3 regions of the Actinosynnema sp. NPDC023587 genome follow, and region 3 is predicted to be linked to each of the others. Evidence: riboswitches for the same ligand, from Rfam matches in the RefSeq annotation. Region 3 holds a riboswitch; each other region holds the start of a gene.
The links. A riboswitch is a leader RNA that binds a small molecule or an ion and turns the genes downstream of it on or off. The one in region 3 is predicted to bind thiamine pyrophosphate.

Region 1 (9,474 bases), 330 kb from region 3:
TGACCTGGACCAACGAGCTGCTGACCATCACCTCGGTCGAGCCCGACGGCGGCCCGGTCGCCGTGCAGCCGTCCACCGTCGTGGGCTGGCGGGACGGCGCGCGCACGGGGGACGCGCCCGCCAGGTCCGTCGCCCTGGCCGGTCCGGCCGGCTCGGCGGTGCCGGCCCCGGCGGGTTCGACCGCAGCGGTGACCGCGCCGGTCGCGCCGACCGCCGTCGCGGAGGCGATCCCGGTGGCCGACCTGGTCGGCCAGAAGGACGCCGCCCGGCGGCTCGCCGAGTGGCTCGACCTGACCTTCAGCCACCCCGAGCTGCTGACCAGGCTCGGTGCCGCGCCCCGGCTCGCCGCGCTCGTCAGCGGCCCGGAAGGGGTCGGCAAGGCGACGCTCGTGCGGGCCGTGGCGCACAGCGTCGGCGCGAACGTGGTGGAAGTCGCCGCACCGAGCATCGCGGTGCTGGAGCCCGCCGCCACCGCCCAGCGGATCGGGGACGCCATCGCGGCGACCGAAGCGCCCGCCGTGCTGCTGCTGACCGACGTGGAAGCCCTGCTGCCCGCGACCTCGCCGCCCCCGGTGGCGACGGTCGTGCTCGACGCGCTGCGCGCGGCGGTCGTGGAGGCCGGGATCGCGCTGGTCGTGACCAGTGCGCACGCCGAAGCCGTCGACCCCCGGCTGCGCGTGCCGGAGCTGGTCGACCGGGAACTGGTGCTGCCGCTGCCGGACGGCGCGGTGCGCACCGAACTGCTGCGCGTGCTGATGCGGGACGTGCCGCTGGAGTCCGACGTCGACCTGGGCGCGGTCGCGGACCGGACGCCGGGGTTCGTCGCCGCCGACCTGATCGCGCTGCGCCGGGAGGCCGCCGTGCGGTCCGCGCTGCGCCAGCGCGACGTGCCGGAACCCCACGTGGCGCAACAAGACCTGCTGGGCGCGCTGGACACCGTGCGCCCCATCTCGATGTCCACTTCGGACACCCTGCGGACCGGCGGGCTGACGTTGGACGACGTCGGCGACATGACCGAGGTGAAGCAGGCGCTCACCGAGGCCGCGCTGTGGCCGTTGCAGTACCCGGACTCGTTCGCCCGGCTCGGCGTCGCGCCGCCGCGCGGGCTGCTGCTCTACGGGCCGCCGGGGTGCGGCAAGACGTTCCTGGTGCGCGCGCTCGCGGGCAGCGGACGGCTGAACGTGCTGTCGGTGAAGGGCGCGGAGCTGATGGACAAGTTCGTCGGCGAGTCCGAGCGGGCCGTGCGCGAGCTGTTCCGGCGGGCCGCCGAGGCGGCACCGGCGCTGGTGTTCCTCGACGAGGTCGACGCGCTCGCACCCCGCCGGGGCCAGTCGTCGGACTCCGGGGTGGGCGACCGGGTGGTGGCCGCGCTGCTGACCGAGCTGGACGGCGTCGAGCCGCTGCGCGACGTCATCGTGCTGGGCGCGACCAACCGGCCCGAGCTGATCGACCCGGCGCTGCTGCGGCCGGGACGGCTGGAGCGCCTGGTCTACGTGCCGCCGCCGGACGCCGACGCGCGGGCCGAGATCCTGCGGGCGTCGTCGCGCAACACCCCGCTGGCCGACGACGTGGACCTGGTGGCGCTGGCCGGCGAGCTGGAGGGGTACTCGGCGGCCGACTGCGCGGCGCTGATCCGCGAGGCGGCGCTGACCGCCATGCGCGAATCGCTGTCAGCGTCCGAGGTGACCGGCGACCACCTGGCGGCGGCCCGCGCGGCCGTGCGCCCGTCCCTGGACCCGGCGCAGCTCGCGGCACTGGCGGCGTACGCGGACGCGCGTTCGAGCTGACGACCACCGGCCGTCCGGTCCCGGCCACACCGCCGGGACCGCTCACGCCGGAGCCGGCCCCCGTCGGCCCGCCGCTCCGGCTACACCGACCTCACGCCCCGGCTCTGCCGGCCTTGCCGCCACAGCTCCGCCGCGCGCGTCAGACCTTGCCGGACGGGCCCGCGTAGTTGTTCGTGACGATGACGATGATCCCCGCCTGGGCGGACTCGATGCCGTCGAACCGGGGCTTCACCTCGGCCTTGAGCACCTGCCCGAGCTGCTGCGCGGACTGCTCCTCGTCCGTGCCCGGCCGGTAGTACACCGTGGTCAGCGGGATCTGGCCCTGCGAGTAGTTGCCGGTCTCGGCGACGTCCCAGCCGGCCCGGCGGATGTCGTCCGACGCCTGCGCGGCCAGCCCGCTGACCGTGCTGTTGTTGTACACCCGCACCGGGGGCTTCGCGGCGACCGTCACCGGGGGCGGCGCGCCGGTCGTCGGCGCGGGCGCGCCGGCCACCGTCGTCGAAGGCTGTGCGGTACCGGTACCCGGGGTCGTGGTCGTGGTCTGGGGTCGGTCGCTCGTGGACGTGCCGCCGGGCTCGCCGTCGGTCGTCGTCGCGCCGCTGGTCTGGCCGCCGGTCGTCGTCTGGCCGGCCGTCGCGGTGGTCGTGGGCGGCGCGCCCGCCTGGTCGTCGTCGCCGCCGGTGAACAGCGTGGCCACGCCGATCACCACGGCCACCGCCGCCACACCGATCAGGGCGTACCCCGCGGCGCGCGCGGGGTGGGCGGAACCCGCCGGTTCTGGGTTGGTCATGAGCCCTCGACACCCAGTCGCCGCGCCGCCCTGGCCCTGGCCCGACCGGACCGGGACCGCTGCAACCGCTTCACCAGCATGGGATCCGCCGCCAACGCCTCTTCCTTCTCCAGCAACGCGTTGAGCAGTTGGTAGTACCGGGTCGGCGACAGGTCGAAGAGCTCCTTGATCGCCTGCTCCTTGGCACCGGCGTACTTCCACCACTGGCGTTCGAAAGCCAGGATTTCCCGCTCCCGGTCGTTCAAACCGTCGTCCGGCCGATCCGCCGGCGCCAGTGCCTCTGCGGCGTCCACTCTGGGCTCCTCAGCCGTGCCTGCGCGTGGGTGCCATTACATCACGTGATCTTGGTCCGGGTCGGTTCATCAGTCGGCGCGTCACCGGTCCGTGCCGAACCGGCCGGCGGTCACGGATAAACTGCGGGCCATGGCAGTTCACCCGATCGTCATCGCCGGCGAGCCCGTGCTCCACCACCCGACCAAGCCGGTGGAGGTCTTCGACGAAGCGCTGCGCACGCTGGTCGAAGACATGTTCGAGACCATGGCGGCGGCGCACGGGGTCGGCCTCGCCGCCAACCAGATCGGGGTCGACCAGCGGGTCTTCGTCTACGACTGCCCGGACGACGAGGGCAACCGGTTCCGCGGCGTGGTGGTCAACCCGGTGCTGGAGACCTCGGAGATCCCGCTCGGGATGCCCGACCCGGACGACGACTACGAGGGCTGCCTGTCCGCGCCCGGCGAGACGTACCCGACGGGCCGCGCCCCGTGGGCGAAGGTGACCGGCTTCGACGGCGACGGCAAGCCGGTCGAGGTCGAGGGCACCGGCTTCTTCGCGCGCTGCCTCCAGCACGAGACCGACCACCTAGACGGGTACCTCTACCTGGACCGCCTGGTGGGCCGGCACAAGCGCGCGGCGCGCAAGATGATCAAGGCGAACGGCTGGGGCGTGCCCGGCCTGTCCTGGGACCCGGCCGACTCCGAGAACCCCTTCGCCGACGACGAGGACGACTGACCCTCTCCGGCGGACGCTCCCCGACCGTTCGCCGGCGACTGCTCTCCGTGTGGCTGCTCTCCGGGCGACCGCTCTCCGGGTTGACCGCTCTCCGGCCGCCACCCGGTGAAAACCGTTGGACGGCGGGGTGACGATGGCGGCATGTGGAGCAACCTGGCCGCCTTCGTCACGGCGTCCTTCCTGATCGCCCTGTCACCCGGCCCCGGTACGGCGCTGGTGCTGCGGCAGTCGGTCCGGGGACGCGCGAGCGCGCTGGCCACGGTGTTCGGCATGGAGGTCGCGGTCGCCGCGTGGGCGGTGGCGGCGGCGCTCGGGCTGTCCGTGCTGCTCACCGCGTCCGAGGTGGCCTACCACGCGTTGCGGATCACCGGCGCGCTGTTCCTGGTCTACCTGGGCGTGCGGGCGTTCCGCTCGGCGGGCCTGCCACCGCCGGAGGCACCGCCGACCGGTCACGCGTTCCGCGCGGGCCTGCTGGTCAACCTGGCCAACCCCAAGCTGGGCGTGTTCGCGATCTCGTTCCTGCCGCAGTTCCTGCCCGAGGGGGGCGGCCGGGGCGTGCTGCTGCTGCTCGCGCTGGTCTGGGTGGCCGTGGACACGGCGTGGTACCTGATCGTGGTCGGCGTCCTAGACCGGGTCCGGAGCCGGCTCGCCCGCGCGCGGGTGCGGCGGGTCCTGGAGCGCGTCTCCGGCGGTGTCCTCGTCGCGCTGGGCCTTCGGCTGGTGTTCGACCCGCGCTGACCGCCGCCAGGGGAGCTCGGGCAGGCCGGCGAGCTCGACGTGCGTGGTGCACAGGGCCAGGTCGGCGTACCCGCCCGCGATCACGTGGGCGCGGAGGCGCTGGACCTGGCCCACCGTGGGGAGTTCGCCGACGAGCAGGAACGGCAGGAGCAACCGCCAGGCGCGGACCACGGCCGGTCGACGTCGGTGCGGCGCGCGAAGCACGGCCCGTGCGACGCGTAAGGCGTGTTCCCCGGCCGTGATGGCCTCGGGAAAACCGGCGTGGTCCCACGACCACCGCACCGCCTCGGCCATCGCGCACCGAACGCAGTCCACGGGCCCCGCGCCGAGCTCGGTGCCGCAGTGCGAGCACGAGACGAGCGTCATCGCCCAGTCGGTGCACGTCCACGGGTGCCGCCCGACCTCGTCGGCGAGGACGAGTTCGGCCAGCTCACGTTCCCCCGCGCCGCCCTCGGTGAGCTTCTCGGCGGCGAGCAGCTCCTGCCAGTCGAGCAGCCAGTACTGGTCCACGAGCTCGGCGCAGAACCGGCACCCGGGATACCCGCGCCCGGCGAGATCCCCGCACGAAGGGCACGGCGAAACGCCAGCGGGGCGCGCCACGCGCCGCGCGCCGGGCGGGAACGGCTGGTGATCAGCCACGCGGTGAAAGGTACGCGCAAAACCGCCCGCTTGGCATCCCACCTGCCCGGCATCCGCACACCCCTCGTCGAACCCGCACCGAACACCCAGCCCCTCCCCACGCCATCAGGCGCACTCGCCACCCAACCGAGTGATCAACCCCGAAAAACGTACGGAAACACTGTTGCCGATACTCGGTTTGTATATCGAGCCGCGAACCACACCCCATCGACCAACACCCCTCCCGCACCCCCACAACTCCCCCACCCACCGCACCCCTCCCCCGTCCCTCTCCGTCCCTCCTCCACCCGGCCACGCCGCCCCCGCCTGCCGCCTGCCTGCCCCCGCCAGCCACCCGCCGGCCCTAGCCAGCCGCCCGCCAGCCCCGCCTGCCGGCCCCCTATGGCCGCACCGCCTGCCCGCCCCCGCCTGCCCGCATCGCCAGGCCCACGCCACCGGGCCCACGCCACCGGGCAGCACCCGGTCCAGCTCTGCCGGGTGCGCCGATGGCCCGCGCGACAGGCCCTCGCCCTCGGCGAACCGGCCATTCCAAGCACGCCACCGGCGAACAGGTCCCGGGTCTCAAATGTCAGGCCCCGGATCTCAGTCCCCGGATCTCAGGTCACAGGTCCCGAGTCTCAGGTCCCGAGTCTCAGGTCTCAGGTTCCGAGCCCCAAGCCCCAAGCCCCAAGCCCCAGGCCCCAGGCCCCAGGGTTTTGGGTGACCGCTCGGTGTCGCAGGCGAGTGGTCGGGACGGTGGTCCCTTGGCATCGACACGGCCACGTGGCTATGGTCGGCAGGACAACTCAACATCGCGGGAGCTCGCACCTCAGCGGGCTGAGAGGGCGGCTGGAGAGATCCGGTGCCGCCGACCGCCTGAACCTGACCGGGTAATGCCGGCGTAGGGAGGAATGTCGTGACGGCACTTGACGACCGTTCGGTGAAACCCAGCGTCACCACGGGGCCGATCTCCGGCTCGCACAAGGTCTACCGCGAGGTGGCCGATGGCGTGCGGGTCCCGTGTCGCAGGGTGGAGTTGACGAACGGCGAGCACGTCGATCTCTACGACACTTCCGGTCCGTATACCGACAGCGACGCCACCATCGACGTCCACAGTGGACTTCCCGCACTGCGCGCGGACTGGGTCGCCGCGCGTGAGCCGGTCAACGGGGCGGTGACCCAGCTCGCGTACGCGAAGGCCGGGATCATCACGCCGGAGATGACCTACGTCGCGGCGCGCGAGAACATGAGTCCCGAGTTCGTGCGCGAGGAAGTGGCCATCGGCCGCGCCGTGATCCCGCTCAACCGGCGGCACCCCGAAGCCGAACCGATGATCATCGGCAAGAAGTTCCTGGTGAAGATCAACGCGAACATCGGCAACTCGGCCGTCTCCTCGTCGATCGAGGACGAGGTGGAGAAGATGGTGTGGGCCTCCCGGTGGGGCGCGGACACCATCATGGACCTGTCCACCGGCAAGCGCATCCACGAGACGCGCGAGTGGATCATGCGCAACTCGCCCGTCCCGATCGGCACGGTGCCGATCTACCAGGCCCTGGAGAAGGTCGACAGCGATCCGGCGAAGCTGTCCTGGGAGGTCTACCGGGACACCGTGATCGAGCAGGCCGAACAGGGCGTCGACTACATGACCGTGCACGCGGGCGTGCTGCTCCGGTACGTGCCGCTGACCGCGCGGCGGGTCACCGGGATCGTGTCGCGCGGCGGGTCGATCATGGCCGCGTGGTGCCTCGCGCACCACCGGGAGAGCTTCCTCTACACGCACTTCGAGGAGCTGTGCGAGATCCTGCGCACCTACGACGTGACGTTCTCGCTCGGTGACGGCCTGCGGCCGGGTTCCATCGCCGACGCGAACGACGAGGCCCAGTTCGCCGAGCTGCGCACGCTGGGCGAGTTGACGCACATCGCGCGCTCGCACGACGTGCAGGTGATGATCGAGGGTCCCGGTCACGTGCCGATGCACAAGATCGCGGAGAACGTGCGGTTGGAGGAGGAGTGGTGCGGTGAAGCGCCGTTCTACACCCTCGGGCCGCTGGCCACCGACATCGCGCCCGCGTACGACCACATCACGTCGGCGATCGGCGCGGCGCAGATCGGCTGGCTGGGCACGGCGATGCTCTGCTACGTCACGCCGAAGGAGCACCTGGGCCTGCCCAACCGGGACGACGTGAAGACCGGTGTGATCACCTACAAGATCGCGGCGCACTCGGCCGACCTGGCCAAGGGGCACCCCGGCGTGCAGGACTGGGACGACGCGTTGTCCAAGGCGCGCTTCGAGTTCCGGTGGGAGGACCAATTCAACCTGTCCCTCGACCCGGACACCGCGCGCTCGTTCCACGACGAGACGCTCCCGGCGGAACCCGCCAAGACGGCGCACTTCTGCTCGATGTGCGGGCCGAAGTTCTGCTCGATGAAGATCACCCAGGACGTCCGGCGCTACGCCGAGGAGCACGGCCTGTCCACCGTGGACGCCATCGAGGCGGGCATGGAGGCGAAGTCGACAGAGTTCGCCGACCAGGGCAACAAGGTCTACCTGCCGGTGGTCGACTGATGGCGGTGACGCCGCCGCGCGTCCTCACCATTGCCGGGTCGGATTCCGGCGGTGGTGCGGGCATCCAGGCGGACCTGCGGACGCTGTTCGCGTGCGGGGTGCACGGGATGACCGCCGTGACGGCGGTGACCGTGCAGAACTCGCTGGGCGTCACCGGGTACACCGAGATCCCGCCGGAGGTGGTGGCCGCGCAGATCGAGGCGGTCGCGACGGACATCAGCGTGGACGCGGCGAAGACCGGGATGCTGGCGTCGGCGGCGATCATCGAAGCGGTCGCGGAAGCGTGCGACAAAGTCCACATAGGACGGTCGATCCCCTTCGTGGTCGACCCTGTGGCGGCGTCGATGCACGGGGATCAGCTACTCGCCGATGCGGCACTCGAAGCCCTGCGCACCGAGCTCTTCCCCCGCGCGACGGTGGTGACGCCGAACCTGGACGAGGTGCGGTTGCTGACCGGCATCGAGGTGCGCGACCACGCGGACCAGCGCAAGGCGGCAGAAGCGCTGTACGAGTTCGGGCCGCAGTGGGTGCTGGTCAAGGGCGGGCACCTGTGGGACGACCCGGGGTGCCTCGACGTCCTGTACGACGGCAAGTCGTTCATCGAACTGCCGGGCCCGCGCTACGACGTGAAGCACACGCACGGCAGCGGTGACACGCTGGCATCGGCGATCACGTCCCGGCTGGCGCGGGGCGAGGACGTGCCGACGGCGGTGCGGTTCGGCAAGGAGTTCATCATCCGCTCGGTGGCCGCCGCGTACCCGCTCGGCGGGGGCGTGGGGCCGGTGTCCCCGTTGTGGCGCTTGGGGAACGTCTAGCGGGCGGACAGGTCGCCGGGGCTGCCGGTCAGGACTACCGTGGCGGTGTGGACCGCGAGAAGGTGGACCTGACCGGTGCCCCGGAAACGATGCTCGCCACGCTCTACGGCCGGGCGCTGGACAGTCGTGCGGCGAAACCCATCCTGAACGACAGGGCGGCGGCCGAGGCGGTCGCCCGGATCGACTACGACTTCCGCAAGGCCGGGATCAGCGCCGTCACGGCGTCGGGCATCGCGATGCGCGCGAAACACCTGGACGACTGGACTTCCGGTTTCCTGCGGGCGAACCCGTCCGCGACCGTGCTGCACCTGGCGTGCGGGCTGGACACTCGCGCGCAGCGGCTCGCGCCCGGTGACGGCGTGCGCTGGGTGGACGTCGACTACCCCGACGTGGTGGCGCTGCGCCAGAAGCTGTTGCCGCCCCCTGACGGGGACTACCGGCTCGTGGCGTCGTCGGTGACGGACGAGGCGTGGCTGGAGGCGGTGCCCGCCGACCGGCCGGCGGTGGCCGTGTTCGAGGGGTTGACGATGTACCTGCGGGAGCAGGAGATCCGGAGCCTGGTCGAACGGATCGTGGCGCGCTTTCCGAGCGGCGAACTGCTGTTCGACGTGTACGGGTCGGCCGGTATCCGGATGCAGAAGCTGGTGCCGGCGGTGCGCAACTCGGGTGCGACCCTGCACTGGGGGTTGGACGATCCGCGCGCCGTCGAGCCGTGGGGGCTGCGGTTGGTGGAGGCTCTGCGCAGCCTCGAACTGCCGGAGGTCGCGGAACTGCCGGCGGTGAGCCGGCTCTCGTTGCGGGTGCTGGCGAAGGTGCCGGGGCTTCGGGACGTCGGACGGCTCCTGCGCTACCGGTTCCCGGTGCCGGGCCAACCGGAGTGGAACTGGCGCGTCCAGTAGGACATGAGCACACGACAGGACGCGCACATCGCGGAGTTGGTGTTGAGCCGACCAGAGGTGATCGCGGCGATGCTCTTCGGGTGCCTCGTGTTCGGCGTGGCGGCCTTGGGCTTGGCGCGGTGGCGCGGCTGGCGGCCGGCGATGTCGGTGCTGGCGGGGTGCGGGCTGGCGCTCGCCCTGGCGGTGACGTTGGGCCGGCCGGGCGTGCTGGACGCGGGGGTGTGGACGACCGATCCGGTCGGCTTGTGCACTC
Region 2 (9,474 bases), 340 kb from region 3:
CCAAGGTCCGGTCCGCATCGGCCATGGTGAGTCCGCATCGGCCATCAGTGCGGTGATCAACCAGCAGCGCGGCGAGCAGCCAGCAGCGCTGTAGGCAGCCAGCAGCACGGCGAGCAACCAGCAGTGCGGCGATGGACCTCGCACTGCCCGCCTTGCCCTGCCTCCCGCCCCGCTTGCCCCCGCAGCGGTCGGCCGGGGTTGGAGCGGTCGTGCTGTCGTCGGCATGGTCGGCGATGCGGGCGGCTCTCCGGCGTGGGGAGGGTGGTGGCGGACCGTGGGCGAGTGGTGGCCTGGGTGGGTGGGGTTGGACGGTTCCGGGGTTCGCGGGATCGATATACAAACCGAGCATCTGGAACACCGTTACCGTACATATTTCGAGATGATCACCCGGTCGGGTGGCGGCACCGCGTGGGGCCGGCCGGGGCTCAGCCTGCTTCGCCCACCAACTCCTCCAGCGCCGGCAGGGCGTTGACCAGCGCGGCCTGGTGTTCCGGCGACAGCTCCTCGATGCGGCGCTGCAACTCGTGCACGCGGGCCGAGCGGACGCCCGAGACCATGGTTTCACCTTCCGGGGTGGGGGTGGCCAGCCACGCCCGGCCGTCCTGCGGGTCCGGGTCGCGCTTCACGTAGCCGGCTTCGACCAGCGCGGCCACGATGCGGGACAGGGTGGGGGGTGCCACGCCCTCCTTGGCCGCCAGGTCGCCCAGCCGCATCGGACCGCAGCGGGCGAGGGTCGCCAGCGCGGACACCGCGCCGGGGCCCAGTCCCGGGGAACCGGTGCGGCGCAGCAAGCGGGACAGCCTGCCGATCGCGAGGAACAGCCGGGCGGTGGCGTCCTCGACCTGGTCGGCAGCCACAGCGGCCTCCTACTCGCGTGCACGACGGGTGGACCTGGAAGCATCCATCATGCCCTGCGCCTCGGTCATCGCCCGTCGGGTGGCAACGGATCAGGCGTCCGGCGCAGGGCTGGACGCACGGGCCCAGAACCGCTGGGGTATCCGGCCGGCCAAGCGGGCCAACCTGCCGGCTTCCACGGCCGAGCGCATCGCGGCGGCCATCCGGAGCGGGTCCTGGGCCCGGGTCACGGCAGTGGCCAACAGCACAGCGGAACAGCCGAGTTCCATTGCCAGCGCGGCATCCGAGGCGGTGCCGATGCCGGCGTCGAGGATCACCGGCACGCCGGCGCGGGCGACGATGAGTTCGATGTTGTGCGGGTTCCGGATGCCCAGGCCGGTGCCGATGGGCGATCCGAGGGGCATGACGGCGGCGCAGCCGACGTCTTCCAGGCGGCGCGCGAGGACCGGGTCGTCGTTGGTGTACGGGAGGACGACGAAGCCGTCGTCCACGAGCTGCTCGGCCGCGTCGAGGAGTTCCACGGGGTCCGGCAGCAGGGTTTGTTCGTCGGCGACGACTTCCAGCTTGACCCAGTGGGTTTCCAACGCCTCGCGGGCCAGGCGCGCGGTGAGCACGGCCTCGGCCGCGCCCCGGCAGCCCGCCGTGTTCGGCAGCACGGCGATGCCCAGGCGGCGCAACAACTCCAGCACGCCGCCGCCGGTGGCGTCGACGCGCCGCAGGGCGACGGTGGTCAGCTCGGTGCCGGACGCGACCAGCGCGCGTTCCAGCACCGCCAGGTTCGCCGCTCCCCCGGTGCCCATGACGAGCCGGGAGGCGAACTCGCGGTTCGCGATGATCAGCGGGTCGTCCACGTCAGCCTCCTTGCACGGCGGTCAGCACTTCGACGGCGGACCCGGCCGGCACGGTGGTGGACGGCCACGCCGCGCGCGGCACGACTTCGCCGTCCAGCGCCACGGCCACCCCGGAGGCCGGCGCGCCGAGCAGGTCGAGCACGGTCGCGACGGTCGCGCCGTCGGCCAGCTCGCGTTCTTCCCCGTTGACCCGGACCTTCACCTGGTTCCCCCTTCGCGGAGCAGGTCGAGCACCCGCCGCGCCGTGACGGGCGCGAGCAGCAGGCCGTTGCGGTGGTGGCCGGTGGCGGCCAGCACGCCGGGTTCGAGCCAGTCGACGACCGGCAGGTTGTCGGGGCTGCCGGCGCGGAAGCCGGCGGCGCACTCGGTGAGCGCGTACTCGGCGATGGCCGGCCACACGACTTCCGCGTCGCGCAGCAGGTCCCGCACGCCGCCGACGGTCACGTCCGGGTCGAACCCGGCTTCGTACTGGGTCGCGCCCAGGACCAGTCCGCCGGCGCGGGGCACGAGGTACACGGGCCGGCTGGACACCTGCGCGCGCACGGTGTGCCGGGGTGGTGGCAGTGCGCCGGGGCGGGCCGACAGGCGCAGGATCTCGCCCTTGACGGGCCGGATCACCTCGCGCAGCAGGGGGTGCAGGTCGCGGCTCCACGCGCCGGCGGCGATGACCGTGATCTCGTGGTCCTGTGTGGACTCGGTGGCGAACCGGACGCCGTGCCGCGCGCAGGCGGCGCGCAGTGCGCGCAGCAGGTCGCGGTTGTCCACCGAGAGGTCCCCCGGCACGGAGAGTCCACTTCGGACGGACGGTCCGAGGCCCGGTTCCGCCGCGCGCAGCTCGCGCCGGGTCAGCCGGGTGGCCGAGCGCCCCTGGCTCTCCAGGTGGGCGCGCAACTGGTCGAGGACTTCGCCGTCCGCGACGTCGGTGGCCACCGCGAGGGTGCCGACCAGGCTCAGCGCGACGCCGAGGTCGGCGGCGAACGCCGGCCAGCGGGCCAACGATTCCACGCCCAGCGCCAGCACGTCCTCGTCGCCGGGCCACGCCTCGGTGATCGGCGCGAGCATCCCGCCCGCGACCCACGAACCGCCGTGCGGCGAACCGGGGTCGACGACCTCGACCGCGAACCCGTCGCGCGCGGCGAACCACGCGACGGACAGGCCGATGACACCGCCGCCGAGGACGGTCACCCCACTCGTGCTCACCAAGGCATTCACGCTCCCTGCGCCGGCATGACCCGGATCAGGTTCGACGGTCGGAGCGAACCACGCTCCCTCTCAGCCCGGTGTTCTCCGGGCTCCCGTGCGGACCACGTCCACCGTAGCGCACGATTCCGGCCGGCGGTTACCGTGCGGCCGTGCCAGGACTCGACGGAACCCAGATCAGGCGGCGGCTCGCCGACGCGCGGCTGTACCTCTGCACGCCGGCGCGCCCGGACCTCGCGGAGTTCGCGGACGCGGCGCTGGCGGGCGGCGTGGACGTGGTGCAGTTGCGGGACAAGGGACTGGAAGCCAAGCAGGAGATCGCGGCGCTGGAGGTGCTGGCCGAGGCGTGCGCGCGGCACGGCGCGCTGCTGGCGGTGAACGACCGGGCGGATGTGGCGCTCGCGGTGGACGCCGACGTGCTGCACCTGGGCCAGGACGACCTGCCGGTGCCACTGGCCCGCCGGGTGGTCGGCGACGAGGTGGTGATCGGCCGGTCGACGCACGACGTCGGGCAGGCGCGCGCGGCGGCGGGCGAGCCGGGCGTGGACTACTTCTGCACCGGCCCGTGCTGGCCGACGCCGACGAAGCCGGGTCGGCCCGCGCCGGGGCTGGACCTGGTGCGGGCGACCGCCGGGACGACGGACCGGCCGTGGTTCGCCATCGGCGGCATCGACCGGGACCGGCTGCCGGAGGTCCTGGCGGCGGGCGCGGAGCGGGTCGTGGTGGTGCGCGCGATCACGGCGGCCGACGACCCCCGGGCCGCCGCAGCCTGGTTGAAAATTCAACTAAAGGGCGTACAGTCGGCGGGGTGATGCCTGTGCTGTACCTGGGCCACGGGGCTCCCCCGCTGGCCGACGACGAGCGGTGGACCGGCGAGCTGGCGTCGTGGTCCGCGACGCTCCCGCGCCCGGAGTCGATCCTCATCGTGTCCGCGCACTGGGAGGAACAACCCCTCACCCTGGGCGCGACCACGACCGCGCCGCTCACCTACGACTTCTGGGGCTTCCCGCAGCGCTACTACGAGGTCACCTACGCCGCGCCGGGCGCGCCCGAGCTCGCCGCGAACGTCGAGGCGCTGGTCGACGAGCCGGTGGCCCGGGACGCCGCGCGCGGCCTGGACCACGGCGCGTACGTGCCGCTGAAGGAGATGTTCCCGGAGGCGGACGTCCCGGTGCTCCAGATGTCGATGCCGACCCTGGACCCGCGCCGGCTGTTCGACGTCGGGCGCAAGCTGGCCCCGCTGCGCGAGCAGGGCGTGCTGATCGTCGGCAGCGGGTTCATGACGCACAACCTGAGCTGCGTGGACATGCGCGTCGGACCGGACTACCGGCCGCCGGAGTGGTCGGCCGAGTTCGACGACTGGGCCGGCCGGGCGCTGGCCGCCGAGGACGTGGACGGCCTGCTGGACTTCCGGCACAAGGCACCGGCCGCCGGCATCGCGCACCCGCGCACCGAGCACTTCGCGCCGCTGTTCGTGTCGCTGGGCGCGAGCGCCGGCCAGGACGCGACCACCACCGTGGACGGCTTCTGGTACGGGCTGTCCAAGCGGTCGGTGCAGTTCGGCTGACGAGGAACACCCCTCGGGCGAGGGGGGAGGGCCCGAGGGGTGTTCCGCTCGTGGTGCGCGGTCCGCAGGGAGGTCCCGCGCGCCACCCCGGACGTCAGCCGACGGTCAGCCGCAGCCCGTAAGCGCTGAGGATCTCGTTCAGCGGCTGGAAGTAGGTCGTGCCGCCGGACGAGCAGTTGCCCGACCCGCCGGAGGTCACGCCCTGGGCCTGGCCGAAGCCGGTGCCCGCCACCCACGAGCCGCCCGAGTCGCCGGGTTCGGCGCACGCGTTCGTGCGGGTGAGGCCGGACACCGAGCCCTGCGGGTAGTTCACCGTGGAGTTCTTGGCCTGGACGGTGCCGCAGCGCCAGCCGGTGGTGGAACCCGAGCGGCAGACCTGCGCGCCCACGGCCGCCGCCGTGCCGCCCTTGACGATCACGTTGGAGCCGCTGCGGTTGACCCACGGGCGGGAGGTCCAGTTGGAGTTGGTCGCCACCCAGGCGTAGTCGTTCCCGGGGAACGAGGAGCCCCGGAACGTGCCCTGGGAAACCCGGTTGGCACCGGTCGTGGAGGCACCGGTCCGGCCGCAGTGCCCGGCCGTCACGAAGCCGCCGCCGACCGCGAAGCCGATCGAGCAGCGGCCACCGCCGCCGATGTAGTACGCGTCGCCGCCCCGGGTGTCGTAGAGCGGGGTGGGCGACTCGTCCACCTCGACCACGCGCACGGCCGTGCCGACCGACTTGGCGGTCGCGACGAACGCGTCGGCCGCCGCGTCGCGGGTGTGGCGGTTGACCTCCACCACGACGGTGTTGCTCGCGTCGTCCACCCGCCAGCCGGTCACCGAGACCGGTGCGGAGAGGGTGTCCAGCGCGGCTTTCGTGCCGTTGAGCTGACGGTGCGAGAAGGGCACGACCTCGGCCTCCGCGCCGACCGCACGGACGGCGTCGACCTTGGCACTGTCCGTGACACCGACGGTCAGCACGCCGGTTTCGGGGTTGATCCACGCCCCGGCGAATGTGTCGCCCAGCACAGTTCGCGCGTTCGCCTCGCGTTCACCCGACCTGGCGTCGTTGGCCAGTCGGACGCGTGCTTCCTCGGCGTTTAGGCCCAAATCGCGTTGCACCGCTTGGAGCAACCCTGCCGGGTAGCTCTCCGTGTCCGAGGAGGTTGCCCCGAGGGGGGCGGCAGGGTCCGCGATCGCCGGTACGCTGAGAGCCGAAGCCGTGCCGGTGGCGAGCAAGGCAGCCACCGCGAGGCGGGCCGCATTCGTGCGGTTCATTCAGGCGTCTCCCTCATCTTCGGGTGCAGGGGACCCGAGAGCCTGGTTGCAGGGACCGCTCTCGGGGGCTCTAGGGGGACGGGTGGTGGGGCGGCGGCAGGGGTCGCCCCACCCCTTTTCTTTTCGCCGTCGTGCCCGGTGTCTCCACCGCGTCGAACCCGGTACGGGTGGACGCCGCTCGCAGCCTCCGCACAGCGCCCCCTTTCTCGGTCTCTACCGACCGGTACTCGCCCGTTCGAGCGACGTTATGACCCTGTTACCTATGACGCTGCGGGCCATCCGAGGGCCGAGTGTGTCACAGCTCACGACCATTTGACTGCGCTGTGTAGCGTTTGACAGTTAACTCTCACTCAAGGTAGTGAGACGATCACCGATTTGGGCTGATTTGCCAGAAGTAAGGGTTTCGACCACTCACCGCCTCCAAGTGTGAACACCGCTAGGCCAAAAGAGTGATACCGGAGGTGCTCCGATTTCGCTCGGAGTAGTGGCCGGTCCGCTCTGTGACGGTGTCGCCGCACCCGATGAGCCGTGGTCGGCGTCGGTTCAGGTGTGGTGCTGGTCGTGGGTGACGTGGTGTTCTCCCCGGGTCGGCCGTTCGGTGCACCCGGATCGGCCGGCGCTCCGCAGGGGAAGAGGGCACGACGGGCCCGAGTACCCGACCGGCAGGTCGAATTGTGACGAGGCCCACAGTGGGGACAGGCCGGCACAGCGACCCTGACGGACCCGCGCGGGCAAAGTCGCCGGCGCGGGCGACCCGCCCGGGGCGAGGATCGTCTTCATGGCACTCGTGACGCTCGCCGACATCCGCGCCGCCGCCGGGCTGATCGCCCCGGCGGTCGTGCGCACACCCTTGCTCCGGTTCGACGACCGGCTGTCCCTGAAGCCGGAGAACCTCCAGCCGGTGGGCGCGTTCAAGATCCGGGGGGCGTACCACGCGCTGGCCCGGCTGTCCGACGAGCGGCGGGCGCGCGGGGTCGTGGCGTACTCCAGCGGGAACCACGCGCAGGCGGTCGCGTTCGCCGCGCACGCGTTCGGGGTGCCGGCCGTGATCGTGGTGCCGGAGAACGCGCCCGCGATCAAGATCGCGGCCACCCGGGCGTGGGGCGCGGAGGTGGTGCTGGTGCCGATGGCGCGGCGCGAGTCGCGGGCGCACGAGCTGGTCGAGGAGCGCGGGGCGACGCTGATCCCGCCGTTCGACCACCCCGACGTGATCGCCGGGCAGGGCACGGTGGGGCTGGAGGTGGTCGAGGACTCGCCCTCGGTCGACGTGGTGCTGGTGCCGGTCAGCGGGGGCGGGCTGATCTCCGGGGTGGCGGCGGCGGTGAAGGCGCTGCGGCCGGCGGCGCGGGTGGTCGGCGTGGAACCCGAGGTCGCGGCGGACGCGGCCGAGTCGCTGCGGGCCGGGCGGTTGGTGCGCTGGCCGGCGGCGGACCGGGAGCGCACGTCGGCGGACGGGTTGCGGGCCGAGCCGTCCGAGTTGACGTTCGCCCACGTCCGGGCCCTGGTGGACGACATCGTGACGGTGACCGAGGAGGAGATCGGGGAGGCGGTCCGGCAACTGGCGCGCCGGTCGCGGCTCGTGGCGGAACCCAGCGGGGCGGTCGCGGTCGCGGCCTACCTGGCGCGGGAGGACTGGCCGGCGCGGACCGTCGCGGTCGTGTCGGGTGGCAACGTCGACCCCGCCGCGTACCTCCGGCTGCTCGCCGGCTGACCCGCACCGCACCGGGCCACCACGACCGCCGGGCCGGGCACCACGACCCCGGGCAGCACCCCGTCCGGGCACCCCGCTCCCGGTTCGGCTCTCCGAAGCAACGGCATTCCGACCGCCACGAGCAGAGGTCCGACGAATAGTTGGATCTTCGACCCGATCCGCTGGGCCGGCCGACCTGGCCGGGCGGCCGGCGCGAGCACGGTCGAGGTGATCGGCGGGCCGGTCGGACCGGCCGCCGGCGGCGAGCAGCCGAGGGACGCCCGGAGCCGGCGGGCCATCAGCACCACGACCCCGCCCAGCGCCGCGCAGACCAGGAAGATCAGGGCGTTGGCCAGCGCAAAGGTCCGGTTTTCGAACAACCGGGGGTGGGATCAGGGGTCCCTGCCCCGGGGCTGGAGCGGCACGAACGCGGTCAGCCCCGCGACACCCGCGACGCCGGCCGCGACGATCACCGCGACGGCCACCGCGTCCGGGCCCCGCACGGGTGCCTCGACCAGCGCGCCGGTGAGACCCGCGAGACCCAGAGCTCCGACAACTGCCCCGGTGACGTTCGGCCGATCGGTGGGTCCGGCGTCCCGGGCTTCGGGCGCGCACCGACGCGCCGGGGCCACCCGCACGGCACCGCGACCGGCAGGTTCACCGGGAAAGCGGGCCGCCACGAGCACGCCTGCGCCGGCAGTCCGCAGACCGGCGGTCGTCCCGCACGAATGCGGAGTGGGTGAGCGCCGGCGAACCGGGGTGGGCAGCACACCGCCGGCCCCTCGCGGCACCCGCGCCAGGACGGGCCGGGCCGGTGTTCGGCGCGAGCCCGCGGAGCAGGGACGCAGCGCCGAACCAGACCACGGTGCTGTCGATCACGGCCATCCCCGGACCGGGGACGGTCGTCGCGAGCACGGCCCGTGCGCGCGGAGTTCCGCACCGGACCGTGTCCGCCACCCGGCCATCGTGCTGCTCGGCCGGTTGTCGCGCTCTCAGTCCACCGGCCGGTTCAACCTGGCCACGAACTTGTAGCGGTCCCCCCGGTAGACCGAGCGGACCCACTCGACCGGGTTGCCCTCCGTGTCGAACGAGTGCCGGGACAGCAGCAGCATCGGCAGGCCGATGTCCGCACCCAGCAACTCCGCCTCCTCGGGCGAAGCCAGCGCGGTCTCAATAGTCTCCTCGGCGTGACCCATCTCGACGCCGAACCTCTCCCGCAGCACCTGGTACAGCGAGGCACCGGGTGCGAGGTAGCGGCGCAGGCCGCGGAAGCGGCCCAGCGCCAGGTGCGTGGTCTCGATGGCCATCGGCTCGCCGTCGGCCAGCCGCAGGCGGTGCAGGCGCAGCACCTTGGCCCCCGCGCGCACCCCCAGCAGCCGGGCGAGCTCGGCTTCGGCGGGCATCTCGGACGCCTCGATCAGGCGCGACGAGGGCTGCCTGCCCTGGGCTTTCATGTCCTCTGTGTACGACGACAGCTGAAGCCGTTGCGCCACCTTGGGTTCCGCCGCGAACGTGCCTTTTCCCTGCACACGCAGCAACCGGCCCTCGACCGTCAGTTCCGCAAGCGCTTGCCGCACCGTGGTCCGCGACACGTCGAACTCGGCCGCCAGCGAACGCTCGGTCGGGATCGGTGATCCCGGTGGCAACGCGCGCAGCAGGTCGAGCAGGTGCCGCTTGAGTCCCCAGTACTTCGGCTCGCGCTGCGCGCGAGTCCTGGCGTCGATGCCAGATGCAGGGCTCGTCTCCAGCATTGCCTTCCTCCTCGACCTTGCCGGCGCTCCCAGCACAGGATGCCTTGTCCACGTCGGATCGTGCGCCAGAACCCCCGACAAGAGTCAGGATATTGATCCGATGACTTTGCAACGTCTCGGCAACGTCCTTGACATGCCCTGTGGCGAGGCACACTCTAGGCCGCATTGGTCTACACCACTTTAGGCGTTCCGGTCACTGGGACCGGGCAATTCGAAAGGGCGCACACGTGAAGGGCTGGAGAGGATTGGCCGTAGGTGCCGCCGCACTCGCGGTGGCCGTGACCGGCTGTGGCACGAGCACC
Region 3 (9,474 bases):
GCCGCCGCGAAGGCGGCGGGCAAGGTCCGCATGGAGGGCAAGGACTACGTGATGGCGGACGGCGACGTCGTGGAGTTCCGCTTCAACGTCTGACCCGGTCCGCGAAGGGCCTCCCGCGACCGCGTGCGGGGCCCTTCGCGGAACGAACGGGCCCCCCGACGATGTGCGTCGGGAGGCCCCTGGTTGCCATGTCAGATGGTCACGGCGTCAGCGCACGTGGTTGCGGCTGTGCCGGGCGAGGGCGAACACGCCCCCGGCGGTGGCCAGCATTCCGAGTGCTGCGACGGTGAACACGACGATGTCGGCGGTCATGCGAATCCCCTTGCGTTGATCTCCCACTCGTCTTGACGTCCGAGTACCCGGTTTCGTGGCCCGGTAGTCGTGCAATTCACACGATCGTGGAGGTACAGGCTGTGAACCTGCGAGCTGTCGAGGCTCGGGTCCTCACCGTCGCGCCGTGGTTGTTCGGGCTCTCGCTGGCCGGCCACCTGGTGATGGTGGCGTTCCAGACCCAGATGACCATGATCGACCTGATGGTCTACCGGAACGGCTCGCCCGAGCTGTTCACCGGCGAGCTCTACCAGTGGCGGCTCAGCGAGTTCTCGGACAAGTTCGCCCTGCCGTTCACGTACCCCCCGTTCGCGGCGTTCCTGTTCCTGCCGCTGTCGTGGATCTCGTGGGAAGCCTCGCGCTGGGTCTGGCAGCTCCTCTGCCTGTTCTGCCTGTGGTTCGTGGTGCGCAAGTCGCTGACCCTGGTCGGCAGCGGCGACCCGCGCCGGGCGATGCTGTGGACCGCGCTGTTCGTCTGGGTCGAGCCGGTCCGCACCACCCTCAACTACGGCCAGATCAACCTGGTCCTGGCCGCCCTGCTCCTCGGCACGGTGGTCGGCGCGCGCTCGTGGGCGGGCGGCGCGGGCGTCGGCATCGCGGCGGGGATCAAGCTCACGCCGGCGATCACCGGCCTGTACTTCCTGGTCACCCGCAACTTCAAGGCCGCCGCCTGGTCCGTCGCCGCCTTCGCGGGCACGGTCGGGCTCGGCTACCTGCTCTCGGCGCGCCAGTCCCACCAGTTCTGGTTCGAGCTGCTCGGGGACGCCACCCGGGTCGGCCCGGTCGGGTCGGCGATCAACCAGTCGCTGCGCGGCGCGCTGTCCCGGACCGTCGGCTACGACGTGCAGACCGGCCCGGTCTACCTGGTCGGCGCGCTCGTCGCGGTGGGGCTCGCGGCGTGGGCGCTGCACTCCGCGGTCAAGGCCGGGGACACCTTGGCGACGCTGGTCACCGTGCAGTTCCTCGGGCTGCTGGTGTCGCCGATCTCGTGGAGCCACCACTGGGTGTGGGCGATCCCGGCCCTGCTGTGGCTGGTCCACGGGACCGCCCGGCACCGCCTGGTGACGGTTGCGGCGTGGGCGTGGCTGCTGGCGATCGGCAGCTACCTGATCTCGATCCTGCTGATCCTCCAGGAATCGATCTGGATCATCCCGCGCCCCTGGTACCTCTCCCTGCTCGGCTGGGTGTACCCGGCGGTGGGTCTGCTCACGCTGGTGGCGATCGCCGTCGCGCTGCGGCGGACGTCACCCGAGCGCGTCGAGCACGCCGTCGATCTCGCCCGCCAGTGACACGTCCAGGGCGGTGATCCCGCCGATGGAGTGCGTGCTGCACCGGAAGGTCAGCGTGCGCCACCGGATGTCGATGTCCGGGTGGTGGTCGTCGTTCTCCGCGATCTCCGCCACCCGGTTCACCACCTGGATCGCGTGCGGGAAGCTCGCCAGTTCCGCCGTGCGCACGAGCGCGGCGTCCTGGGCGGTCCACCCGGGCAGGGCGGACAGGGCAGCGGTCACCTGATCGTCGGTCAGCAGCTCGGCCATGTCCTCGATCGTCCCACCGCGTCGCGTAGGGTGCGAGGTCACCACGGGAGTCCGGTGTTGCGCCGGGCTGAGAGGAGGGCTCGCAAGCCCTCGACCGTCCGCACCTGATCCGGGTCATGCCGGTGTAGGGAGAGATGATGCTTCGACGCGTGCTGACCGCCGCCGTCACCGGGGTCGCGCTGACCGCGTGCTCCGTCACCGCCGGGGACCCGCCGCCGCCCGGCGAGCGGGTGGTGACCCTGGTCACCCACGACTCCTTCGGGGTCACGCAAGAGGTCCTCGACGCCTTCAAGGCCGAGACCGGGATCACGGTCAAGCCGCTGGCCTCGGGCGACGCCGGCGAGCTGACCAACAAGCTGGTGCTCACCAAGGCCAACCCGCTCGGCGACGTCGCGTTCGGCGTCGACTCGACCTTCGCGTCGCGCGCGTTGAAGGAGGGAGTCTTCGCCGAGCACGCCTCGCCCGAGGCGGGCCAGGGCGCGCAGCGCTACCAGCTCGACCCGCCGAACCGGCTGCACGCGGTGGACGTCGGCGACGTGTGCGTGAACATCGACGTCGCCGCCTTCAAGGACCTGGGCGAGCCGAAGTCCTACGCCGACCTGGTCGACCCGAAGTACCAGGACAAGCTGGTGGTCGAGGACCCCGCCACGTCCTCGCCGGGCCTGGCGTTCCTGCTCGGCACGATCGACGAGTTCGGCGAGTCCGGGTGGGCGGAGTACTGGTCGAAGCTGAAGGCCAACGGCGTCAAGGTGGTCAGCGGCTGGGAGGAGGCCTACACCCAGGACTTCTCCGGCTCCAGCGGCAAGGGGCCGCGCCCGGCCGTGGTGTCCTACGCGTCCTCGCCGTCCGCCGAGATCGGTGACGACGGCACCCCGCGCACCAAGGCGCTGCTCGACACCTGCTACCGGCAGGTCGAGTACGCGGGCGTGCTGAACGGCGCGAAGAACGCCGACGACGCGCGCAAGGTCGTGGACTTCCTGCTGTCGGAGGAGTTCCAGGCCGACGTGCCCGGGAAGATGTACGTCTACCCCTCCCGCGAGGGCGTGGCGCTGCCCGAGGCGTGGACCAAGGCCGCACCCCTGCCGGCGGAGGCCCGCACCCTGCCCGCGAACCAGGTGGACGCCAACCGCGAGCAGTGGGTCCAGCAGTGGCGCACGCTGGTCCAGGGCTGACCGCTGACCGCGCGACCCGGCCGGCCGGACCCCCGTCCGGCCGGCGGCGGCCCGGCGCGCGGCTGGGCTGGACGCTCGCGGCCCTGCTGCCGCTGGCGTTCCTCGGGGTGTTCTTCGCCTGGCCCGTGCTCGCGATCATCGGTCTCGGCCTGGGCGACGGCGGCGTGTGGCCCGCGCTGGTCGACCCGCGCACGTGGGGGCTGATCGGCTTCACCCTGGGGCAGGCGGCGGCGGCCACGGCGTTGGCGCTGCTCACCGGCCTGCCGGTGGCGTTCCTGCTGGCCCGGTGCCGGGTGCGCGGCTCCGGCGTGGTGCGGGCGGCGGTGATGGTGCCGTTCGTGCTGCCGACCGTGGTGGTCGGGTTGGCGTTCCGGGCGCTGTGGCCCGACGGCGGGGTGCTGCCGATCGTGCTGGCCAACGCGTTCTTCAACGTCGCCGTGGTCGCGCGGACCGTCGGCGGGCTGTGGGCGAAGGTCGACCGGCGGGCCGAGGACGCGGCGCGGGCGCTGGGGGCGTCCCGGCCGCGCGCGTTCACCTCCGTGGTGCTGCCCGCCCTGGCCCCCGCGATCGGGTCGGCGGCGTCGGTCGTGTTCCTGTTCTGCGCCACCAGTTTCGGCGTGGTGCTGGTGCTGGGCGGCGCGCGCCACCGGACGTTGGAGACCGAGATCTACCTCCGCACGGTCGAGCTGTTCGACCTGTCGGGCGCGGCGGCGTTGTCGTTGTTGCAGTTCGCGGCGGTGCTCGCGGTGCTGCTGCTGGGTGGCGCGGCCCGTCGGCGGCGGGAGAAGGCGCTGTCGCTGCGGGTGGAGAGCACCCGGCGGCCGGTCGGCGGCGAGTGGGGCGTGGTCGCGACGGCGTGGCTCGTCGTGTGCGCGCTGCTGCTGCCCGTGGTGGGCCTGGTGGTCCGCTCGCTGTCCACCGCGAACGGTTGGAGCCTGGCCGGGTACCGGGCGCTGGCCGGCACGGGGGAGCGCGGGACGCTCGCCGTGTCCGGGTGGCAGGCGGCGGTGAACTCGGTGCGGGTCGCCACCGACGCGACCCTGGTGGCGCTGGTGGTCGGCGTCGTGTCGGCCGTGGTGCTGGTCGGGTTGCGCCGGCACGGGTCGTGGTTCGCCGAGGCGCTGGACACCGCGTTGATGCTGCCGCTGGGCGTGTCCGCGGTGACGGTCGGCTTCGGCTACCTGATCACCATGGACGCGCTGCCGGGCGACTTCCGGACCTCGCCGTTGCTGGTGCCGTTGGCGCAGGCGCTGGTGGTGACGCCGTTGATCGTGCGGATCGTGCTGCCGGTGCTGCGGGCCGTGGACGAGCGGCTGCGGCAGGCGGCGGCGTCGCTGGGCGCGAGCCCGTGGCGGGTGTGGCGCGAAGTGGACCTGCCGCTGGCGTCGCGGTCGCTGGTCGCGGCGGCCGGGTTCGGGTTCGTGGTGGCGCTCGGCGAGTTCGGGGCGACGAGCTTCCTGGCCCGGCCGGACGCGCCGACGCTGCCGGTGGTGATCGCCCGGCTGATGGCGCGGCCGGGGGAGCTGAACAGCCAGATGGCGTACGCGGCGTGCGCGTTGTTGATGGTGGTGACCACGGCGGCGGTGCTGCTGATCGAGCGGCTGCGGGTGCCGGCCGGCGGGGAGTTCTAGATGTCGTTGGGGCTGAACGGGATCAGCGTCCGGTACGGGGACGTGGCGGCGGTGTCGGAGGTCGACCTGGCGGTCGGGGACGGCGAGGTCGTGGCGCTGCTCGGGCCGTCCGGGTGCGGGAAGTCCACGCTGCTCCGGACCGTCGCCGGGCTGGAGGCCCCGTCCGCCGGGACCGTGACGTGGGACGGCGCGGACCTGGCCGGGACGCCCGTGCACCGGCGCGGGTTCGGCCTGGTGTTCCAGGACGGGCAGCTCTTCCCGCACCGGGACGTCGCCGGGAACGTGGCGTTCGGGCTGCGGATGCGCCGGGTCGAGCGGGAGGCGCGGGACAAGCGGGTCGCGGAACTGCTCGAACTCGTCGGACTCGGCGGGTACCAGCGCCGGAAGGTGACCGAGCTGTCGGGCGGGGAGCAGCAGCGGGTGGCGCTGGCCCGCGCCCTCGCGCCCCGACCCAGGCTGCTGCTGCTGGACGAGCCGCTGTCCGCGCTGGACCGGGCGTTGCGCGAGTCGTTGGCGGTGGACCTGGCGCGGCTGCTGCGGGAGGCGGGGGCGACGGCGCTGGTGGTCACCCACGACCACGACGAGGCGTTCACGCTGGCCGACCGGGTGGCCGTGATGCGCGCCGGTCGGATTCGGCAGGTCGGACCGCCGGCCGAGGTGTGGCGCTCGCCTGCGGACGTCGAGATCGCCCGGTTCCTCGGGTGCGGGAAGGTGCTGGCGGCGAGGGAGGCGCAACGCCTGGTCGGCGTCCCGGCGCGGGTCGGACTGCGGGCGACGGCGCTGCACGTGGACCCGAACGGCCCGCTGGAAGCCGAAGTCCTGGAACGCGCCCACCGCCGCGACCACGTGCGCCTGCTGGTCCGGCTCACCGCGCCACCGGCCGGTGCCGTCGCCGACGCCGCAGCAGACACCGCAGCCGACGCCGCCGTGTCGGCCGGTGCGGGCGCGGGGGAATCCGAGGGCGGGGGGTTGCTCGGCGGCGAGTTCGAGGCGGTGGCGGCGATCGCGGACCCGCCGGAGATCGGCGCGCGGGTGCGGTTGGCGGTGGACCCCGACGGCATCGCCGTGATCGGGTCACCGTGATCGGGTAGCTGTGATCAGGTCACCGTGATCGAGTCGCGGTGATCGGGTCGCGGTGATCGGGTGGCCGTGCCGTTCGGGTGGGTCAGTCGGCCGGGTCGGGTTCGTGCGGGATGCGGGCGGCGGACCATTCGGCGTGGGTGAGGTCGTACTCGACCTCGCCCTGGTCCGAACCGGGGATCGGGTCCGGCCAGTCCTGGAAGAACGTGCGGCGGAAGCGGAGCCCGGTCTTCTCCAGGACGCGGCGGGAGTTCCGGTTGACGGCCATGGTCGTCGCGAACACCCGGCGCACGCCGAGCTCGCGGAAACCCTTGTCCACCAACGCCCGGGACACCTCGGTCGCGTAGCCGACGCCCCAGTGGCGGCGGTGCAGGCGGTACCCCAGTTCGCGCACGCCCGGTTCCGTTTCGCGGAACTCGAACGCGCCGACGACCTCGCCGGACGCCTTCGACACGCCGGCCCACCAGCCACTGGCCCGTCGCAAGTAGCGCGGGAGCAAGTCCCGCACCACGGTCGCGCGGTCCACCGGCCGGCCGCTCTCCAGGTACCGCATCACGGCCGGGTCGGCGTGCAGGTCGGCGAAGGCGTCCACATCGGACGGTGCGAAGTCGCGCAGCGTCACCCGCTCGGTCTCCAGGAACACGGGGTACACCCTGCCCTACGCACCGCGAAACTGTCGGGGCATTTGTCGACACGCCGGTACACCTGCCCAGCCGACCGCCCCGCCCCGTGCCGCCCAGGCCGGTCGGCGTGCAGCGTCGGTAGTCCTTCGACCACCGACGTCACGTCAGGGCGTCCACCGCAACGACTCAGGTCATCAGTTGTCCTTGGTCACGACGCGCATCGCCGCCAGGGACAGGCCGATCAAGATGTAGCACCCCGCCAGGGCGGTGCTGTTCCACAGCGCGTCGGTGGGCAGCGGGTCGCGCATGACGTCGGTCAGGTTCTCCCAGCTCGACGTGATCAGGTACGGGTGCAGCCAGTCCAGCGCGGTGAACACGTTCAGCACCCCGCAGACGATCACGCCGGCCAAGGTCGCGGCCATCACGACCAGCGGGTGTTCGGTGCACGCCGAGATCGCCATCGCGATCGCCGCCACGCCCCACACCTGGACGGTCACCAGCCCGATGGTCAGCGCGATCCGCGCGAGAGCGGAACCCAGCGACAGCGTGGTGCCGGACAGCGTGAGCATGCCCTCGCCGCCGAACAGCACGACACCGGTGACGGTGCCGACGACGGCGAGCAGCGTCACCGCCAGCAGCGTCATGGTCGCGACGCCGAACGACTTGATCGCCAGCAGCCGCAGCCTGCCCACCGGGGACAGCAGCAGGCCGCGCAGGGTGCCGTGCTGCGTCTCGCCCGCCAGCCCGTCCGCCGCCCAGATCGCACCCACCAGCGGCAGCAGCAGCGGGAGGGCCAGGAACAGGGTGAGCACCGGCAGCACCAGGCCGTTGCCGGAGATGATCGCGGCCAGGCCGGGACCCGCGCCGGCCGCACCGTCCAGGGCGAACCACAGGCCGACGCCCGCCAGGACCGGCACCAGGCACAGCGCCGACAGGCCGATCACCGTCCGGGGCCGGCGCACGATCCACCGCAGCTCCGACCTCAGTTGGCGGCTCAGCGGTGCCCGAGTCGCGACCAGTGCGGTCATCACGCCCCCTCCTCGACGGTGTCCACGGCGGACAGCCCCTCTTCTGCTTCGGCGGCCTCGGTGAGCCGCGCGAAGAGCTCTTCCAGACCGGTGCGCTGCCGACGCGCCTCCCACACGTTGATGCCCCCCTTGACCAGCGCCTCCAGCACGGCCGGCGGTGTGGTCCCGATCAGTTCCACGCGCAGCCCGTCCTGCGCGGCGCGCGCCGAGATCCGGGCTTCGCGCAGCACGTTCAACGCCTGCAACCAGTCCGGTGTGGTGATCAGCAGGGCGCTGCTCTCGGCCTGGAGCAGTTCGGCCAGGCCGCCCTGCGCGACCACCGTGCCCTTGTGCAGCACGGCCACGTGGGTGCACGTCGCCTCGATCTCGCTCAGCAGGTGCGACGACACCACCACGCTGGTGCTGTTGCCCTTCAGCTCGGCGATGACGTTGCGGACCTCGCGGGTGCCCGCCGGGTCGAGGCCGTTGGTCGGCTCGTCCAGGACGATCAGCCTGCGCTCGACCAGCAGCGCGGACGCCAGTCCCAGCCGCTGCTTCATGCCCAGCGAGTACCCCCGGTACCGCCGGTGCGCGGCGGCGGCCAGGCCGACGCGCTCCAGCGCGTCCTCCACCGCCTGTTTGATCGAACCGGTGGCCAGCAGCGGCTCGAACGCCGCGACCCGCCGGAGGTTCTCCCGCCCCGACAGGAACGGGTGGAACCCCGGCCCCTCGACCAGCGCGCCGACGTGCGGCAGCGCGGCGGCGGCACCGTCGGGCAGCGCCTGGCCCAACAGCTCGACCTCCCCCTCGGTCGGTCGCACGAGCCCGAGCATCATCCGGATCGTGGTGGTCTTGCCCGACCCGTTGGGGCCGAGCATCCCGAGCACCGCGCCCTTCGGCACGTCGAGGTCCACCCGGTCCACCGCCACGGTGCTCCCGTACACCTTGCGCAGCCCCCGCGTCCGGACGACGAGGGCCGGGGCGGCACCGGTGTCGGCCGGCTCCGCCCGCACGCTGGTCGAGGTGGTCATGCGGTTCTCTCCCCTGGACTAGTCCGCCGGAAAGGCCCGGCGGTGGGCGGGGTCGACGCCCGTCGCGGGCGTCGACCCCGGTGATCACTTGACCTTGGCGATGGCCTCGGTCAGCACCTGCTCGGGCACCGGGCCGAACGCCACCCGGCCGTCGTCGGCCAACAGCACGCCGCCGACCTTGGTGGTGATCAGCGTCCCGCTCCCCCACGGGCCGCTGACCTGCTTGCCCAACTGCTTGAGCAGCCCCTGGACGTCGACGTCGTCCCGCTCACCGCGGCCCGGCCGGTCGCCGGACCCCTCCTGGCCCGCCGGGACGCGCAGCGCGCCCGCCGGGGTCTTGGCGGTCAGCACGACGTCCCAGCCCTCGCCGTGGACCTGCGGAGCCGCCTCCGCGAGCACGCCCTCGGCCAGCGCCTTCTCCTCGTCGGACGGCTTCTGGACCGCCGCCTCCGCGACCTTCGCCCCGGGGGGCGGGGTGAAGGAGAACAGCGCAGCGTCCTGCGGACCCACGGTCAGGTCCGTGAAGCCCACCTGCACCGCCGGGTTGTTCGTGCCGTTGGTCAGCACGGCCACCCGCAGCGGCACCCGCAGCTCGGCGTCGACCGCCACCCGGACCTCGCGCAGCACGGTGCGCTCGGTCGGCTTCGGCGTCAGCACCAGTTCGTAGGTCGACCGCCCGGCCACGCGGGCCGTGCCGTCGACCGTGACGTCGCTGAACTCCTTGACCTTCGCCACGACCTCGCGCGACAGCGACACCGGGTCCGGCGGGAGCTGCCCGTCCCGGTCCTGGTCGAGGTCGATCTTCGGCTGCCCGGCGGAACCGTGCGGGAGCTTCGTCACCACCTGGTCGGCCGAGTTCCACAGCCAGCCCGTCCGGCCGTCGTCGACGAACGTGCGCTCGGCGTCGCCGGCGGGGAGCTGCACGCGCACCCGCCCCTCGCCGTCGGTCCACATGCGCAACTTGGACTCGCCGTCGGACAACTGCGGCAGACCCGCCAGCGCGGGGATGCCGAGGTCGTTGCGGACCTCCACCGCGCCGCCGAACGCCGCCGGTTTCGCGGT

Region 1: another riboswitch for thiamine pyrophosphate. It lies ahead of thiC (phosphomethylpyrimidine synthase ThiC); the one in region 3 lies ahead of AB0G01_RS00080 (thiamine ABC transporter substrate-binding protein).
Region 2: another riboswitch for thiamine pyrophosphate. It lies ahead of thiO (glycine oxidase ThiO); the one in region 3 lies ahead of AB0G01_RS00080 (thiamine ABC transporter substrate-binding protein).

What each region holds. Positions count from the first base shown of each region.
Region 1 is NZ_JBFABG010000001.1:338,798-348,271, forward strand. It holds gene AB0G01_RS01685 (AAA family ATPase) at 1-1,787, shown strand, start outside; gene AB0G01_RS01690 (LytR C-terminal domain-containing protein) at 1,927-2,577, opposite strand; gene AB0G01_RS01695 (DUF3263 domain-containing protein) at 2,574-2,870, opposite strand; gene AB0G01_RS01700 (peptide deformylase) at 3,001-3,585, shown strand; gene AB0G01_RS01705 (LysE family translocator) at 3,727-4,323, shown strand; gene AB0G01_RS01710 (hypothetical protein) at 4,210-4,962, opposite strand; TPP riboswitch at 5,746-5,868, shown strand; gene thiC (phosphomethylpyrimidine synthase ThiC) at 5,858-7,507, shown strand; gene thiD (bifunctional hydroxymethylpyrimidine kinase/phosphomethylpyrimidine kinase) at 7,507-8,322, shown strand; gene AB0G01_RS01725 (class I SAM-dependent methyltransferase) at 8,370-9,221, shown strand; gene AB0G01_RS01730 (VanZ family protein) at 9,225-9,474, shown strand, end outside.
Region 2 is NZ_JBFABG010000001.1:348,807-358,280, forward strand. It holds gene AB0G01_RS01735 (hypothetical protein) at 1-94, shown strand, start outside; gene AB0G01_RS01740 (MarR family transcriptional regulator) at 426-857, opposite strand; gene AB0G01_RS01745 (thiazole synthase) at 948-1,706, opposite strand; gene thiS (sulfur carrier protein ThiS) at 1,708-1,908, opposite strand; gene thiO (glycine oxidase ThiO) at 1,905-2,906, opposite strand; TPP riboswitch at 2,904-3,015, opposite strand; gene thiE (thiamine phosphate synthase) at 3,059-3,718, shown strand; gene AB0G01_RS01765 (class III extradiol ring-cleavage dioxygenase) at 3,718-4,473, shown strand; gene AB0G01_RS01770 (S1 family peptidase) at 4,568-5,575, opposite strand; gene AB0G01_RS01775 (threonine/serine dehydratase) at 6,510-7,442, shown strand; gene AB0G01_RS01780 (hypothetical protein) at 7,346-7,801, opposite strand; gene AB0G01_RS01785 (hypothetical protein) at 7,814-8,053, opposite strand; gene AB0G01_RS01790 (GntR family transcriptional regulator) at 8,414-9,172, opposite strand; gene AB0G01_RS01795 (sugar ABC transporter substrate-binding protein) at 9,400-9,474, shown strand, end outside.
Region 3 is NZ_JBFABG010000001.1:9,470-18,943, reverse strand. It holds gene ychF (redox-regulated ATPase YchF) at 1-93, shown strand, start outside; gene AB0G01_RS00090 (mannosyltransferase) at 414-1,619, shown strand; gene AB0G01_RS00085 (4a-hydroxytetrahydrobiopterin dehydratase) at 1,575-1,868, opposite strand; TPP riboswitch at 1,902-2,018, shown strand; gene AB0G01_RS00080 (thiamine ABC transporter substrate-binding protein) at 2,006-3,040, shown strand; gene AB0G01_RS00075 (iron ABC transporter permease) at 3,124-4,671, shown strand; gene AB0G01_RS00070 (ABC transporter ATP-binding protein) at 4,672-5,754, shown strand; gene AB0G01_RS00065 (GNAT family N-acetyltransferase) at 5,837-6,394, opposite strand; gene AB0G01_RS00060 (ABC transporter permease subunit) at 6,569-7,402, opposite strand; gene AB0G01_RS00055 (ABC transporter ATP-binding protein) at 7,402-8,412, opposite strand; gene AB0G01_RS00050 (DUF2092 domain-containing protein) at 8,497-9,474, opposite strand, start outside.